Regions from separate parts of the Mesorhizobium sp. M0833 genome, predicted to be linked through region 3. Evidence: predicted binding sites of a transcription regulator. Region 3 holds the regulator's gene; each other region holds the start of a gene.

Evidence for each region. The regulator LexA, encoded in region 3, represses DNA repair genes until DNA is damaged. The targets are predictions, from matches to a motif close to TGTTCNNNNTGTGTTCNG.
Region 1: a site for LexA is predicted at 1,777-1,794, ahead of NKH98_RS10710 (ImuA family protein). Genes of this name have one in related genera too.
Region 2: a site for LexA is predicted at 1,696-1,713, ahead of uvrA (excinuclease ABC subunit UvrA). Genes of this name have one in related genera too.

The regions. Positions count from the first base shown of each region.
Region 1 covers NZ_JAMYOQ010000007.1:147,458-151,394, reverse strand. Annotated here, with positions in the region: partial or broken gene NKH98_RS10725 (HpcH/HpaI aldolase/citrate lyase family protein) at 1-812, shown strand, start outside; gene NKH98_RS10720 (DUF1737 domain-containing protein) at 841-1,047, shown strand; gene NKH98_RS10715 (metallopeptidase family protein) at 1,212-1,634, opposite strand; gene NKH98_RS10710 (ImuA family protein) at 1,818-2,876, shown strand; gene NKH98_RS10705 (DUF6504 family protein) at 2,818-3,937, shown strand, end outside.
Region 2 covers NZ_JAMYOQ010000024.1:32,006-35,942, reverse strand. Annotated here, with positions in the region: gene uvrA (excinuclease ABC subunit UvrA) at 1-1,546, opposite strand, end outside; gene NKH98_RS23825 (hypothetical protein) at 2,255-2,551, opposite strand; gene NKH98_RS23820 (ATP-dependent Clp protease proteolytic subunit) at 2,650-3,255, opposite strand; gene NKH98_RS23815 (SRPBCC family protein) at 3,281-3,805, opposite strand; gene NKH98_RS23810 (ArsR/SmtB family transcription factor) at 3,802-3,937, opposite strand, start outside.
Region 3 covers NZ_JAMYOQ010000013.1:45,802-49,738, reverse strand. Annotated here, with positions in the region: gene NKH98_RS16705 (hormone-sensitive lipase) at 1-167, opposite strand, end outside; gene kynU (kynureninase) at 264-1,511, opposite strand; gene lexA (transcriptional repressor LexA) at 1,959-2,693, shown strand; gene NKH98_RS16690 (ComEC/Rec2 family competence protein) at 2,687-3,937, opposite strand, start outside.

The DNA of each region.
Region 1 (3,937 bases), on a different contig from region 3:
GGCCAAGATCCCGTCGCTGACCTGCGATGCCGTCGTCATCGATCTCGAGGACGCCGTCGCCCCGGCCGATAAACTTTCCGCGCGCGAGAAACTGGCGGCGATTTTCGCCGGCCGTTCCAACCGGGGCTGCGAGATGGTGGTGCGCATCAATGCGCTGTCGAGCGAATGGGGCGCCGACGATCTGCTGGCTGCGGCAAAATGCACGCCCGACGCCATCCTGCTGCCCAAGGTCGACACGCCGCGCGACATCCTCGAGGCCGGCGACGTGCTAGACGACAATTTTATCGCGGACGAGGTCAAGCTGTGGGCGATGATCGAGACGCCCAAGGCGCTGCTCAATATCGGGCCGATCGCCGAGCTCGGCCGCGACCCTGCCTCGCGCCTGGTTTGTTTCGTTGCCGGAACGAACGACCTGGTCAAGGACACCGGCATTCTCGCCACGCCCGATCGGCGCTATCTCGTGCCATGGCTGATGCAAATGGTGCTCGCGGCGCGTGCCGGCGGCCTCGACCTGCTCGATGGCGTCTTCAATGATTTTCGCGATATGGACGGGTTTGCGCGCGAGTGCACGGAAGCCGCCGCCATGGGTTTTGACGGCAAGTCGCTGATCCATCCAGCCCAGATCGAGGCGGCGAACCGCTTTTGCACCGACGCCTGACGCATTGGCCGAGGCGCGCGCGATCAAGGAAGCCTTCGCGCTTGCCGAAAATGCCGGCAAGGCGGTGATTGCGCTGAACGGAAAAATGGTCGAGCGGCTGCATCTGGCGCAGGCCGAAAAACTGCTGGCGAAGGCCGCCGCTGTTCGCGCATGATTATCGTAACTGACAACAGGATTGAAGAATGAAACTCTACCGCTTTCTGTCCGGCCCGGACGATGCCAGTTTCTGCCACAAGGTGACGGCGGCGCTGAACAAGGGCTGGCACCTGTTCGGCTCACCGACCTATGCCTATGACAAGGAAGCGAAAACCATGCGCTGTGGCCAGGCGGTGGTGAAGGACATCGAGGGCCAGGAATACGGCCCCGACACCAAGCTCAGCGATTTGTAAGCTTTGCAAAAGCGCCGAAGCAGGGTGTGTTGAGATTCAGGTCAGGCCGCGCCGAGAATGGTGGTTTCCGAGAACCGGAGCGGAGCGTACTTTTGGGTACGTGAGCACCGGAAGCGCAGGAAACCGCCGTTCGCAGGCCGGCATCACCTGAATATCAGCACATCCTACTCCGCTGCCTCTTCGATCTTCTCCATATCGTCGTCCGACAGGCCGAAATGGTGGCCGATCTCGTGGATCAGCACATGGGTGACGATGTCGCCCAGCGTTTCCTCGTTCTCGGCCCAGTAGTCGAGGATGGCGCGACGATAGAGCGTGATGCGGTTCGGCCCCTCGCCGGTCTGCGGATTCCAGCGCTCGGCGATGCCGCGCCCCTCGAACAGCCCCAACAGGTCGAAGGGCGTTTCCAGCGAAAGGTCGTCCATGATCTCGTCGGTCGGGAATTCGGCGATCTGAATGACGATCTCGCCGGTCAACTTGCGAAAGTCTTCCGGCAGATGGGCATAGGCCTCCAGCGCCAGGAGCTCGATTTCCTCCATCGTTGGCGAAAGCTGGTCGTGCCAGATGCGTGTTTGGTAGATGCGAGCCATGCTTTGTCCTTTGATCCCGGCATATAGGCTTTCGGGCCGGACTCGGCAAATGGCCGGGCTGGGGTGACCGTGCCACGCCCCTACTAGAGGAATAAATTCCCCATGACTCCGCTTGACTCTTTGGCCGGCCTCTGGAATCTATAGGAACATAACAGGAACAATTGTGAGTGGAAGCTGACCGTCATGGCGACAAGCGCCGTGGCGCGGGAGACTGTTTTTGCCCTGCGCCGCCAGATCGCGAAGATCGAGGGAACGCTGTCCGAGCGTCTGGAGGCGTCGGCCGGCGCAGCCCCCGTTGATGCGGATGTCAGCCCCCAGACTCTGACATTGCCTCGAAATCTAACTATTGTCCGGCGCGGCCTCGCCGTGACTTCGCAGGATGCGTTTTTGTCCACCGGCGCCGAGCGCCTCGACGCTGCGCTGAGCGGTGGCCTGCCGAAGTCGGCGCTGAGCGAGTTTCATGGCGCCGCGACGCGCGATGCCGGGGCCGTCGCCGGCTTTGTGCTCGCGCTCGTCAGCCTGATCCTCAGCCAGGGCCCGCGACTGCCGGTGCTGTGGATCGGCACATCCGAGGTTTTCCGCGAGGCCGGCTTCCCTTACGCCAGGGGGCTTCACGCCTTTTTCGGCATCGAGCCGGAGCAATTGCTGTTTTCCGAGGCGCCAAGGCTGCTCGATGCGCTGTGGGTCGCCGAGGAGGCTGCCCGGATGACGGCGCTGGCCGCTGTCATCCTCGAAATCCGCGGCAGCCCGCAGCGGCTGGATCTCACCGCGACGCGGCGGCTGCACGCCCGGGCGCAGAGTGCCGGCCGGCCGCTGTTCCTGCTGCGCCAGGCCGGCGAGCCCGAGCCGACGGCAGCGCCCGTCCGCCTCATCCTGTCGGCGGCACCGGCGGCAGCGCGCCAGACAATCGCCGGGCCGCTCGCCGGCTCGATCGGCCGGCCCGCCTTCACCGTCGCCATCGGCAAGAGCCGCACGGCCTTGCCCGGACAATTCACACTGGAGTGGAACCCCGATGAACGCATATTCGAAGAAAGACGGGGCGAGCAACGAAGGTCTCAGGAATCGGCCCCAGAGCGGCCAAAGAATCCTGTCCCTATGGTTTCCGCATCTCGCCGCCGAGAGGATCCTGCGGCAGCGTCTGGGGCGGTCCTGGCGTTCCCGGCCGTCGGATCACCTGCCGCTGGTGATCAGCCATCGCCAAGGGAACGCCCAGCGCATCGCCGCCCTAGACGAACGGGCTGAGGCGCTTAATCTGAAACGCGGCATGGGCATAGCCGACGCATGCGCCATGCATCCCTCGATCGACATCGTGGAGGCCGATCCGGAGGCCGACCGGCGCCTGCTCGAAGGCCTCGCCGACTGGTGCGACCGCTATACCCCGCTGGTGGCGCTCGACGGGACCGACGGCCTCTATCTCGACGTCACCGGCTGCACCCATCTTTTCGGCGGCGAACGGTCCATGCTGGACGATATCCTGTCGCGTTTTTTCCATCAGGGCTTCGATGTCCGCGCCGGGCTTGCCGCCACGCCTGGTGCTGCCTGGGCGGCGGCGCGGTTTGCCGGCGACCGCATCGTGCCCGATGGCGAGGAGGAAGCGCTTCTCGCGCCCATGCCGCTGGCGGCGCTGCGCATCGACCCGGAGGTCCGCGCCAGCCTCGAGAGCGTCGGCCTGCGCACGGCCGGCGCCGTCATGGCAGCACCGCGCGCGCCGCTGGCCCGCCGCTTCGGCGCATCGCTGCTCTTGCGTCTCGACCAGGCGCTTGGCCGCCTCGACGAAGCCGTGTCGCCGCGCCTGCCGGTGGCACCGCTTTCGGTCGAGCGTCATCTTGCCGAGCCGATTATGTTGACCGAGGACATCGAGCGGCTGACCGGCATGCTGGCGGCCACCTTGAAGAGCGACCTCGAGCGTCGCGGCGAGGGCGCAAGGCGGCTGGCGCTGCTGCTTTTCCGCGTCGATGGCGGCGTCAGCCGCATCGCGGTCGGCACCTCGCGGCCTCTGCGCGAGCCGCGGCTGATCCAGAAATTGTTCCACGAAAGGCTTGCCGCGCTCGAACGGGATATCGACGCCGGCTATGGCTTCGATCTCGTGCGCCTTTCGGTGCTGACCGCCGCCGCCTTCGACATGCAGCAGGCAGACCTTGCCGGCGAGACGAGCGACGACGGTGCCGATATCGCGCTTTTTGCCGACCGCATTCGCGCCCGGCTCGGCGAAGGCGCGGTCTTGAAGCCGGTTGCCGTCGAGAGCCATTTGCCGGAGCGCGCCGTCGCCACCCTTCCCTTCACGGAGGCGCCGCAGAGAAGCT
Region 2 (3,937 bases), on a different contig from region 3:
GCTGGCTCTCGCCGCCTGACAGCGTGCCGGAGTTGCGCGACAGCGTCAGATAATCGAGCCCGACATCGTTGAGGAAGCGCAGCCGCTCGCGGATTTCCTTGAGCACGCGCACCGCAATCTCGTTCTGCTTGTCGTTGAGCGAAGCGGGCAGATCGGTGAACCACTGGTCGGCCTTGCGGATCGACAGCTCGGTGACCTCGCCAATGTGCTTGCCGGCGATCTTGACCGCGAGCGCCTCGGGCTTCAGCCGATAGCCGCGGCAGGCCGGGCAGGGCGTGGCCGACATGAAGCGCTCGATCTCCTCGCGCATCCAGGCGGATTCGGTTTCCTTCCAGCGGCGCTCGAGGTTGGGGATGACGCCCTCGAAGGTCTTGGTCGTCTTGTAGGAGCGCAGGCCGTCATCGTAGTGGAAGGTGATTTCGCGCTCGCCGGTGCCGTGCAGGATGGCTTGCTTTGCCTCTTCGCTCAGATCCTTGAACTTGTCGCCGAGCTTGAAGCCGTAGGCAACGCCCAGCGCTTCCAGCGTTTGCGCATAATAGGGCGACGTCGATTTCGCCCAAGGGCTGACGGCGCCGGCGCGCAGCGAGACATTCTCGTCGGGCACGACCAGGCTGGCGTCGATGGCGCGTTGGCTGCCGAGCCCATCGCAGGTCGGGCAGGCGCCGAACGGATTGTTGAAGGAGAATAGCCTGGGCTCGATCTCGGGAATGGTGAAACCGGATACCGGGCAGGCGAACTTTTCCGAGAACAGCATGCGTTCATGCGTCTCGTTCTTCGATTTGTTGACCGAATCCTCGCCGGTCTGGCTGGCGTCGAGCGGCCTGTCGGCAAATTCCGCTACCGCCAGTCCGTCTGCAAGTTTCAGCGCGGTCTCGATGGAATCGGCGAGCCGCGTCGCCAGATCGCCGCGCACGACGATGCGGTCGACGACAACGTCGATGTCATGCTTGTACTTCTTGTCCAGCGCCGGCACGTCGGCGATCTCGTAGAAGACGCCATCGACCTTGACGCGCTGAAAACCCTTCTTCTGCAGCTCCAGCAGTTCCTTGCGGTACTCGCCTTTGCGGCCGCGCACCATCGGCGCCAGGATGAACAGCCGGGTGCCTTCCTCGACTGCAAGCACCCGGTCGACCATCTGCGAGACCGTCTGGCTCTCGATCGGCAGGCCGGTGGCCGGCGAATAGGGTACACCGACGCGGGCGAACAAAAGCCGCATATAATCGTAGATCTCGGTGACGGTGCCGACAGTCGAACGTGGATTCTTCGAGGTGGTCTTCTGCTCGATGGAGATGGCTGGCGACAGGCCGTCGATCTGGTCGACGTCCGGCTTCTGCATCATTTCGAGGAATTGTCGTGCATAGGCCGAAAGGCTCTCGACATAGCGGCGCTGGCCCTCGGCATAGATGGTATCGAAGGCAAGCGACGACTTGCCTGACCCCGACAGGCCGGTCATGACGATCAGGCTGTCACGCGGCAGGTCGAGATCGACATTCTTCAGATTGTGTTCGCGTGCCCCGCGAATGGAGAGATATTTATGGTCGGCCATCGCCGGTCGCCGCCTCAGAATCTGGAATTCGTGGGATGGGCGGGTTTTCCCGACCATCCCCTATGTAGGTAATTTCGCCGCCTTTTCGAGAGACGCCACAACTCTCGACCAAAGCGTTTAACCGCCTTTCGCGCGAACGGGCAAGCGGAAAGAACAAAGGCCGAACACGCTCCTGACAAAAGCTGCCCGTGCGGCTGGGTTCACCCGGGGTTCACAAAGCGTCTCGCGATCACATTTTTCGGTAATCGGCCATTCAAGGTTGACGTCCACCTGTCACGGGGGCAGAGTCCAAACGTCAACGAAGCCGGCCGTCTTTCGATGGCCTCGCGGCCTGGGGCTAGCCTGCGAGACGCCGCGGGTTATGCGATGAGCGCTTCGACGACGACAGTCGCAACGAACAGAAGGAGAGCAGAGGCATGACTCCACCGGACAGTTCCTTGAGGCTCCACGTGTCGCTGGAGCCGCGGCAGGTATAAGTGGCTAGGCCAGGCGTTTTGCGCTACCTGCCAACGTTGACCTGCCGATCCCCACAACAATCAGAGACTGCTAGTCGGATCGTCGGCTGAACGCCGCGAAGCATCCGAAATAAAAAGCCGGCAGTACACTCCCGGCAATTTGGATTTTAGATCCAAGAAGCCCCGTCAATTGCACAAGCAATGACGGGGCTATTCGTTTGAAGCGCACATTTGTGGTGCATGCCAGGCGAACTTACCGGCTGGGGGGCCTGATCCCGCCGGTAGCGACATCGATGGTTATGCTGCCGGAAATGCGAACGTCGGTATCGCCGATCTTGAACGTGCCGTTGCCGCTGCTTGGAACCGCGTCGTCGGGCTCAGGCTGCGGCGCTGGCTCGGCGATGCGATAGTCGCTGGTCACGCCGGGCAGGGCGCCCTTTTGCGAAGACGTCGAATTATCTTGGGCAAATGCCATGTCCACCAGCATGTTGGTGCCGGCCACAGTAGCGATAGCAAGGCATAACAGGCTGGATGAACGGCTGGCGGTCATCGCCGCACTATAGTGCCGTGATGGCGGCAAGACCAGATCGATGGCGCTGAAATTGCGGGCGATCAACCGCCTCGGTTCCGTCCGCCGGCCCGGCTCGTTCATGCGGCCTGCTTGCGAGTGTCGAAAACATGGTCGACGAGTCCCCAATCCTTGGCCTCCTGGGCGGTCATGAAAAAGTCGCGGTCGAGCGTGCGTTCCACTTCTTCGTAGGTGCGGCCGCAATGGTGGGCGTAGAGATCGGTCATGCGCCGCTTGGTGCGAAGGATGCCCTCGGCATGGCGCTGGATATCGGAGGCTTGGCCCTGGAAACCGCCGAGAGGCTGATGCAGCACGATGCTGGTGTTGGGTAGCGCGATACGCCGCCCTGGCGTGCCCGCCATCAGGAGAAACGAGGCCATCGAGGCGGCGAAGCCCATACAAACGGTGGAGACCGGGCAGCTGATATACTGCATCGTATCGTAGATGGCGAAACCGCTGGTCACCACGCCACCCGGCGAGTTGATGTAGAGCGAGACCTCCTTGTCGGGATTGTCGGATTCCAGCGACAGAAGCTGGGCGCAGACCAGCGCCGAGGTGCCGTCGTCGATCGGCCCGTTGATGAAGACGATGCGCTCGCGCAGCAGCCGCGAAAATATATCGAAGGCACGTTCGCCGCGACTCGATTGCTCGATCACCATCGGCACCAAATTGGCAAGGCCGCTCATCGTTATCTCCTTTGACTGTCGTCGTTCAGGCCGCGCGCATAAAGAGGCGCGGGGTGTTTGCGGCGATCTGCTTGTACTTGGGAGTACGCGCTTCAAACGAAAGTCGGCAACCGGCGCCTGCCATCGCGATCTCCGGCACTGCTGCCCGAGCAAAACCATCATGGACGATGCGCAGATGTGTGCCGCCGGAAACGGTGCGGTCGAGCGTAAAGGTGACGATGCTGTCCACTGGGCTATCGTTCATTGGGCTGTCCACCGGGCTGTCGGGCGGCACCTGCGTATCGTCGGGCGCCGGCCGCTCCCGCCAGGAATAGCGCAGCAGCCGTCCGGGATCCGCGTCGAGGATTTCGCACTCGATCGGCGCATCCGGCGCTTTAAAGGCAAAGCGGTTGCCGACCTTTGGTTCAATGTCGTTTGGCATCATCCAGGCCGCGAGCAGGTCCGGCACTGTCAGCGCCCGCCACACTTTTTCCGGCGGCTCGGGCAGCTCGCACTCGAACTCGATCTTGTCTGCCGCCATTTCCGCGCGTTCTTTGCCTCGGCTGGTCATTGGTCCATGTCCTTCAAAACCGTCTTGAGCCTTTCGATGCGCTCTGGCCAGAACGCGCGGTAGCGTTCGATCCAGCCGAGCAGCGGCACAAGCCCGTTCGGATCGGCGCGGTAATAGGCATTGCGGCCGGCC
Region 3 (3,937 bases):
GGGTTATCGCCATAGGCCAGGTCGAGCCGCGCCCTGCCCTCGGTCGAAAGCGCCTCGCGGAAAACCTGCGCGGGCTCGACCCAGGCCGCCGGCCAGCGATCGCTGCCGGCTATGTTGGCGCCGTTGGCATAGGCGTTGTCCCAATCGGCAATGTGACGTTCGAACACCCGGCGCCCTCCCTTGCAATATGGCCTTGCAACCTAGCCGCGAGCATCGCGCGGCGCGTCGTCGCCAGCCTCACGATTCCAGCTCTCGCATGAATCTCAAGTGACAGCCGCCTTGATGGCGAAGCGCGCATCCTTCCACGCACCGGTGCGCAGGATGTCCTCAAGCACTTCGACGGTCTGCCAGACATCGGCATAGCCGACATAGAGCGGGGTGAAGCCGAAGCGCATGGTCGATGGCGCGCGAAAATCGCCGATCACGCCACGTTCGATCAGCGCGCGCATGATCTGATAGCCATGCTCATGCATGAATGAAATCTGGCTGCCGCGTTTTTCCCCATCGCGCGTGCTTTCGAGCGTTAGCCCGTAAGCGCCGCACTTTGCCTCGACAAGCTCGATGAACAGATCGGCCAGTGCGATGCTCTTCTTGCGCACCGCAGTCATGTCGACATCGTCCCAGATGTCGAGCGCGCCCTTCAGCGTGCGCATCGAAAGGATCGGCTGGGTGCCGCACAGAAACCGGCGGATGCCGGTGCCGGCCGCATAGCCTGGCTCGAAGGCGAAGGGCCGTGCATGGCCCCACCAGCCGGTGAGCGGCTGCTGGATATCGGAAAGATGCCGCTCAGCCGCATAGATGAAGGCAGGCGCGCCCGGGCCGCCATTCAGATATTTATAGGTGCAGCCAACGGCAAAATCGGCGTTGGCTTTGTCGAGTTCGACTGGCATCGCGCCGGCGGTGTGGCAGAGATCCCAGACGATCATCGCCCCGGCTTCCTGGGCCCTGCGCGTCAGCGCCGGCATGTCGCGCAGTTCGCCCGATTTGTAGTTGACGTGGTTGACCAGCACCACGGCGGTGCGTTCGTCGATCAGCTCCTCAATGGTCGGCGCGTCGACCCCCGAGAGGTGCAGCAGCGCATCTTTTCGCGTCGAAACCACACCCTCCGCCATGTAGAGGTCTGTCGGAAAACTATCGCCCTCGGCGACGATGGCCTGCCGCTCCGGTCGCATGGCCATGGCTGCGTGCAACAGCTTGTAGATGTTGACCGACGTCGTGTCGCAGACCACCGTCTGGCCGGCCGCGGCGCCGATCAGGCGCCCGAGCTGGTCGCCAAGTTCAAGCGGCATGTTGAACCAGCCGGCCGTGTTCCATGCGCGGATGAGATCATGCGACCATTCTTCGGTCGCGGCCTTGTACAGTTCATCGAAAGCGGCACGTGAAGCAGCTCCTAGCGAATTGCCGTCGAGATAGATCACTCCTTGCGGCAGCACAAAGCGGTCACGTATCGCGCGCAGCGGATCCGCGGCATCCATCGCCTTTACGGCCACGAGATCGGGAATTCCCGTCATGATTTGCCTGCTCCCCCAAAATCCAACGCAACGCCGGACACGCATCAACTGTTCTTCCATTACCGGGTAGCGCGTAGCAAGGCTCCACCGGCGAGAAGCAGCCTGACTAGGCGGTGGAAACCGGGACTTAACCCCGAGGTTGGCGCTTTGAGTTCGTTTCGTTCACGGTGCATTGACCAAACCGCACATTCGATAGGGGTTCACTTCCGTGCCCTTTGCCGGCGGACGGCCGATGCCAATGCGCCCTTCCGGGACGCCAGAAGGGCGCAAACGAAAGCAGAATCAAGGCGATGAGGCTCGCGGCGGCGAAAATACGGTACGCCGGTAGGGGACGTCGTTTGTTTCCCGAGCCTTAACGTATTCATTAAACTTTAAACAGTTGCGGAACACAACTGGAACAGATAGTGTCTGTTCTGGGTTTGTTTTCTGATTCTGTTGGGGGTCGCTATGCTGACACGCAAACAACACGAACTGCTTATGTTCATCCACGAAAGGTTGAAGGAAAGCGGTATCCCACCTTCCTTCGACGAGATGAAGGAAGCGCTCGACCTGGCTTCCAAATCCGGAATCCACCGACTGATTACGGCGCTGGAGGAGCGCGGCTTCATTCGCCGTTTGCCCAACCGGGCCCGTGCGCTGGAGGTACTACGCCTGCCTGACTCGATCGCCCCCGGCCTCAATGCGGCACGCAAGTTCTCGCCGAGTGTCATCCAGGGCAGTCTTGGGCAAGGTGCCCCTCGGCAGGGCAAGCCGACATCGTCGCGCGTCCCTGCAGCCGGCAATGACGACGATGTCGTCGCCGCCGTTTCGATCCCGGTAATGGGCCGCATCGCCGCTGGTGTGCCGATCGATGCTATCCAGCACCAGACGCATTCGATTTCGGTGCCGCCGGATATGATCATGGGCGGCGAGCATTATGCGCTCGAGGTCAAAGGCGATTCGATGATCGAGGCTGGCATTTTCGACGGCGACACGGTGATCATCCGCAACGCCGATACGGCGAGCCCCGGTGAGATCGTGGTGGCCCTGGTCGACGAGGAGGAAGCGACGCTGAAGCGGTTCCGCCGCAAGGGCGCCTCGATCGCCCTGGAGGCCGCCAATCCGGCCTACGAGACGCGCATCTTCGGACCAGACAGGGTCAAGGTGCAGGGCAAGCTCGTTGGGCTGATCCGCCGCTACTGAGTTGCGCCCTTGGTGCCGGCTTTTGGATTGTCGGCCCTGCGGTATGGCGGCAGGCCGCGCGCCGGGCGTGAAAATTTCCGCTGCACGTGCCAAGGCCGGTATGATTTTTCGACGGCGAAGCGGATTTCGGCGCGTGTTGCCGCTTGTGGATCGAAATAGACGGCCGCACTTCCCGCGCGCGCCAGTTGCCGTTTGGTGACGACGAGGACCAGCCGGTCGTAGTAGCAAGGATTATGGGCTGTGGCGTCGTCGATGACGATCAAGCTGGCGAAGGCGCAGGCTGGCCGTGCGGTATCGCGGTCCTTGGCTTGCGCAATGATCGCGCCGGATGGATGCCTGGCGAGGCAGAGACCGTCCGTGCAAATGAACGGCATGCCCGGCGGTAGGTCGGCCGGATCGGCAATGTCGAATTGCGGATCGTTCTTTCCAGGTGTTTCCGGCGCGACGATAGCCTCTGATGTGAGCGCGCGTTTCCAGTTGTCGATGGTGAACTCATTCGGGCGTGCCCGGTTGACCGCGAGCTCACCGCTGCCGATCGGCAGCGCGACCAGCCGTGCGTCCTCCGAGATCAATACGTCGGGTACGCGCGTCTGCGTTGTCGTTAGCAAGCCGGCGAGCGCAAAAGGAAGTGCCGCGAGCCGCAACCAGGTCGTCGCCATGCTGGCAATGACGAGGGCGATCGTCACCAAAAGGACAGATCTCAGCGAAATCAGTCCGACCGCATCGATCGGCGAGCGCTCGGAGATCCACCCGGACAGGGCGATCATCGCCGTCAGCCCCTTGCCCATCACGTAGAGGAAAGGCCCATCCGCGCCGAACGGCATCGCCAGCGCGCTGAGCACGGCGAAGGGCATGACGACCAGTGAGACGATAGGCATGATGGCCAGATTGGCGAACAGGCTGAGCGGCGCTACGCGCTGGAAATGCCATATGGCGAAAAGCGCCGTGGCGCTCCCTGCAATGATCGAGGTCATCGCCAGGCCGCCCATGCCCAGCAGGACCTTTCGAGTGGCCAAGCGTAGCGGCGATCGCCGGGGCGGCGGCGTGGTGGCCCTGCCGGTGCGGTAATCGGACCAGCCGGCATAGGCGCCGACAAGGGCCGCCGTCGCGGCGAAGGACATCTGGAAGCTCGGACCGACCACCTCGTGCGGCGACACTACGATGACCGCGATGGCCGAGATCGCCAGATTGCGCATGGTGAGCGCGGCCCGGTCGAACAGCACGGCGATGAGCATCACCGCCAG